DNA from 2 places in the Streptomyces sp. NPDC102274 genome. Region 2 is predicted to be linked to the other one. Evidence: predicted binding sites of a transcription regulator. Region 2 holds the regulator's gene; the other holds the start of a gene.
The links. The regulator HrcA, encoded in region 2, represses chaperone genes, less so after heat shock. The targets are predictions, from matches to a motif close to TTNGCACTCNGNNNNNCNGAGTGCNAA.

Region 1: a site for HrcA is predicted at 1,256-1,282, ahead of groES (co-chaperone GroES). Genes of this name have one in related genera too.

Annotation. Positions count from the first base shown of each region.
Region 1 is NZ_JBIWLW010000004.1:268,788-271,177, forward strand. Features, by position in the region: gene ACIRQP_RS07860 (polysaccharide deacetylase family protein) at 1-807, shown strand, start outside; gene ACIRQP_RS07865 (hypothetical protein) at 804-1,226, shown strand; gene groES (co-chaperone GroES) at 1,429-1,737, shown strand; gene groL (chaperonin GroEL) at 1,830-2,390, shown strand, end outside.
Region 2 is NZ_JBIWLW010000005.1:263,898-266,287, reverse strand. Features, by position in the region: gene ACIRQP_RS09765 (MBL fold metallo-hydrolase) at 1-615, opposite strand, end outside; gene hrcA (heat-inducible transcriptional repressor HrcA) at 799-1,815, shown strand; gene dnaJ (molecular chaperone DnaJ) at 1,816-2,390, shown strand, end outside.

The DNA of each region.
Region 1 (2,390 bases), on a different contig from region 2:
CCGGGCCAGGTCGCCGCCGGGGCGCCGCACGAACAGAAGGCGGCCGAACTGGACGCGCTCTATTCGCCCGAGAACGTACGCCGCGCCCAGGCCGCGCGCGCCGTCGCCGCGAAGAAGTGGGGGCTCGCGAGCACCCCTCTGCCCGAGCCCCGGCCGCCCGCCGTCAAGCCGGAGATCACCACCCGCGAGGGCTTCGAGGTCGAGGGCGGCGACGACCTGCCGCCGCTGTTCACCACCGTGCCGGTCGACGGCAAGAAGGTGGTCTTCCTGACGATGGACGACGGCTCGGAGAAGGACCCCGAGCTGCTGCGGATGATGAGCGAACTGAAGATCCCCTACACCGCCTTCCTCAGCGATTACGTCATCAACGACAACTACGGCTACTTCAGGCAGATGCGGGACCGCGGGGTCGCCATCCAGAACCACACCCTCAACCACCCGTACATGCCCGGCCTGTCGTACGAGGAGCAGAAGCGGGAGATCTGCGGACAGCAGGATCTGCTGGCGAAGAACTACGGGAAGCGGCCCACGCTCTTCCGGCCGCCGTACGGCAACTACAACGCCGACACGCTGCGCGCCGCGAAGGAGTGCGGGATCAAGGCCGCGCCGATCTGGGCGTCCGAGGCGTTCCCGGACCACATGGAGTGGCGTGAGTGGGACCGGGACATGCACCCCGGCGACATCATCCTGACCCACTTCCGCGGACGGGACGAGTGGAAGGGCTCCATGCCCGACATGATCCGCCATGTCATGAAGGTCGTCACGGACAAGGGGTACGCCGTCGGCAAGCTGGAGGACTACGTATGAAACCCGCGCACCGGCTGCTGGCCGGGGTGCTGGCAGCCGGTGCGCTCCTCGCGGCCGGCTGCGCGCAGTCGGCCGACGTGATGGACCCGATGGATCCGATCGAACGGCTCGGCCGCAAGGCGGCGCAGCGGGTGGGCCCGCACACCTCGGTCCCGCCCCGGGTGCCCGTGCCGCTGCCGGGGCCCGGACCGGGATCGGTGGACGGGTCCGTGGACCCGTCCGCGCCGGGCGTTCCCCACCGCCCCGTCTGCGGGCTGCACGAGATGTCGCCCGCGCCCCCGTCCGCGTCCCCGCCGCTGTCCGCGCCGCCGTCCCCGCTGCTGTCCGCGCCCTCGCCGCCGTCGCCACCGCTCCGGCACTGCCCCTCGGTGCTGCCCGGCTCGTACGGAACCCCGGCCCCCGGAGCTGCGTTTCCGTAGTGATGAAAGATCCGCCACGAACGCGCTCACTGGCACTCCGCTTGACCGAGTGCTAATCGCGGTCATAGTCTCGGGTCTGGCACTCCCCACTGGAGAGTGCCAAAGCGCGACTGACAGGTCCGGCACCCGCGACGACGGATCTATCTGGTCGCCACCCTCAGACAGTTAACCCCGTGAGATCTCCGAAGGGGGAGGTCGGATCGTGACGACCGCCAGCACCAAGGTTGCCATCAAGCCGCTCGAGGACCGCATTGTGGTCCAGCCGCTCGACGCCGAGCAGACCACGGCCTCTGGCCTGGTTATCCCGGACACCGCCAAGGAGAAGCCCCAGGAGGGCGTCGTCCTGGCCGTGGGCCCGGGCCGATTCGAGAACGGCGAGCGGCTTCCGCTCGACGTCTCCGTCGGCGACGTCGTTCTGTACAGCAAGTACGGCGGCACCGAAGTGAAGTACAGCGGCGAGGAATACCTCGTCCTCTCGGCTCGCGACGTACTCGCGATCATCGAGAAGTAATTCACCTAATTGCTTTTGGACTGCGCCCCTGGCCCCCCTGCGATTGCCGGGCGGACAGGGGCGCAGTTCATTGAGAGGACAGAGAAGCTCCCATGGCGAAGATCCTGAAGTTCGACGAGGACGCCCGTCGCGCCCTTGAGCGCGGCGTCAACAAGCTTGCCGACACGGTGAAGGTGACGATCGGCCCCAAGGGCCGCAATGTCGTCATCGACAAGAAGTTCGGCGCCCCCACCATCACCAACGACGGTGTCACGATCGCCCGCGAGGTCGAGATCGACGACCCGTACGAGAACCTCGGCGCCCAGCTGGTGAAGGAGGTGGCGACCAAGACCAACGACATCGCGGGTGACGGCACCACCACCGCCACCGTGCTGGCCCAGGCGCTGGTCCGCGAGGGCCTGCGCAACGTCGCCGCGGGCGCTTCCCCGGCCGCCCTGAAGAAGGGCATCGACGCCGCGGTCAAGGCCGTGTCCGAGGAGCTCCTCGCGACCGCCCGCCCGATCGACGACAAGTCCGACATCGCCGCCGTCGCCGCGCTCTCCGCCCAGGACGAGCAGGTCGGCGAACTGATCGCCGAGGCGATGGACAAGGTCGGCAAGGACGGTGTCATCACCGTCGAGGAGTCCAACACCTTCGGTCTGGAGCTGGACTTC
Region 2 (2,390 bases):
CGCCAGCAGCCGGTCCAGGGCCGCGGGCCAGCGCGCGGGGACCGCGTCGGGGCCCGCCTGCGGCTCGCCGGACTCCTCCACCAGATCGCCGCAGAAGACCACCGAAGGGGAGCCCGGCACGAGCATCGCGAGATCGTGGGCGGTGTGACCGGGCCCGGCGTTCACGAGCAGGACCCGCAGGCCGCCCAGGTCCAGCGTCACCTCCCCGGACACCGCGTGCCGGGGCGCCACCAGGTGATCGACCGCCTCGGCGGCTTCCGCGGCGGCGACCCCGTGGCGTACGGCGTCCTCGTACAGGCCCGCCGCGTCCCCGGTCAGCAGCTCCGCCATGCCCACGGCCCCGTACACCTCGGTCCCGGCGAACGCGGCCGTCCCCAGCACGTGGTCGAAGTGCGGGTGGCTCAGCGCGATATGCGTCACGCGCCGGCCGCCGAGCGGCCTTCGCGTCCGTGCCCGGATCCCGACGCCCTCGCGGAGCGTGGAGCCCGTGTCGTACAGCAGTGCCGCGTCGGTGCCGACGGCCAGTCCGGTCGTCGCGTCCCATCCCGGCAGCCGCAGCCGCCCCACCCCTGGCGCAAGTCGTTCCCACCCGGACTCTTCCCAGGGGATGTTCATGGGCACGTTCATACCGGGACGCTACGGGACGCTATCGGCAACGACCAGTGCGATCGCGGGGTAGCGTGGTCGGCTGCCCTTGCTAGGGGTGTACCCCACGGCCGTACACTGGCTGGGGGAGTGCTGGCACTCCTCCAGAGCGAGTGCCAAAGCCGGACGACGGACGAGAGCTGGAGGTGTGCGATGCTCAGCGAACGCAGGCTGGAGGTGCTGCGCGCCATCGTCCAGGACTATGTCGGGACGGAAGAGCCCGTCGGCTCCAAGGCGCTCACCGAGCGGCACAAGCTCGGTGTCTCCCCAGCGACCGTACGCAACGACATGGCGGTGCTGGAGGACGAGGGCTTCATCGCCCAGCCGCACACCAGCGCGGGCCGCATCCCGACGGACAAGGGATACCGGCTCTTCGTCGACAAGCTGGCGGGGGTCAAACCGCTGTCCTCGCCGGAGCGCCGCGCCATCCAGAACTTCCTGGACGGAGCCGTCGACCTCGACGATGTCGTGGGCCGTACGGTACGACTGCTGGCGCAGCTCACCCGGCAGGTCGCCGTCGTCCAGTACCCCTCGCTGACCCGCTCGACGGTGCGGCATGTGGAGCTGCTGGCGCTGGCGCCCGCCCGGCTGATGCTCGTCCTGATCACGGACACCGGACGGGTCGAGCAGCGCATGATCGACTGTCCCGCGCCCTTCGGCGAGACCTCGCTCGCGGACCTGAGGGCCCGGCTCAACAGCCGGGTGGTCGGGCGCCGCTTCGCGGATGTCCCGCAGCTGGTGCAGGACCTGCCCGATTCCTTCGAGCAGGAGGACCGGGGGACCGTCACCACGGTGCTCGCGACCCTGCTCGAAACCCTGGTCGAGGAGACCGAGGAGCGGCTGATGATCGGCGGTACCGCCAACATCACCCGCTTCGGACACGATTTCCCTTTGACCATCCGGCCGGTGCTCGAGGCGCTGGAGGAGCATGTGGTGCTCCTCAAGCTGCTCGGCGAGGCCAAGGACCCCGGCATGACCGTACGTATCGGGCACGAGAACGCCCATGAGGGGCTCAACTCCACGTCCGTCGTCGCGGTCGGCTACGGTTCGGGCGACGAGGCAGTCGCCAAACTCGGCGTGGTCGGACCGACCCGCATGGACTACCCCGGAACGATGGGAGCGGTACGCGCAGTGGCACGTTACGTCGGACAGATCCTGGCGGAGTCGTAAGTGGCCACGGACTACTACGCCGTACTCGGCGTGCGCCGCGACGCATCTCAGGACGAGATCAAGAAGGCATTCCGCAGACTCGCCCGCGAGCTGCATCCGGATGTCAATCCCGATCCCAAGACGCAAGAGCGCTTCAAGGAGATCAACGCCGCCTACGAGGTGTTGTCGGACCCGCAGAAGAAGCAGGTCTACGACCTCGGCGGTGACCCCCTCTCGCAGAGCGGTGGCGGGGGCGCGGGCGGGTTCGGAGCCGGTGGCTTCGGCAACTTCTCCGACATCATGGACGCGTTCTTCGGTACGGCGTCGCAGCGCGGCCCGCGGTCGCGGACGCGGCGCGGCCAGGACGCGATGATCCGGCTGGAGATCGACCTCAACGAGTCGGCCTTCGGTACGACCAAGGACATCCAGGTCGACACGGCCGTGGTCTGTACGACCTGTTCGGGAGAGGGCGCGGCGCCGGGCACCTCGGCGCAGACCTGTGACATGTGCCGCGGCCGCGGTGAGGTCTCGCAGGTCACCCGGTCCTTCCTGGGCCAGGTCATGACCTCGCGGCCGTGCCCGCAGTGCCAGGGCTT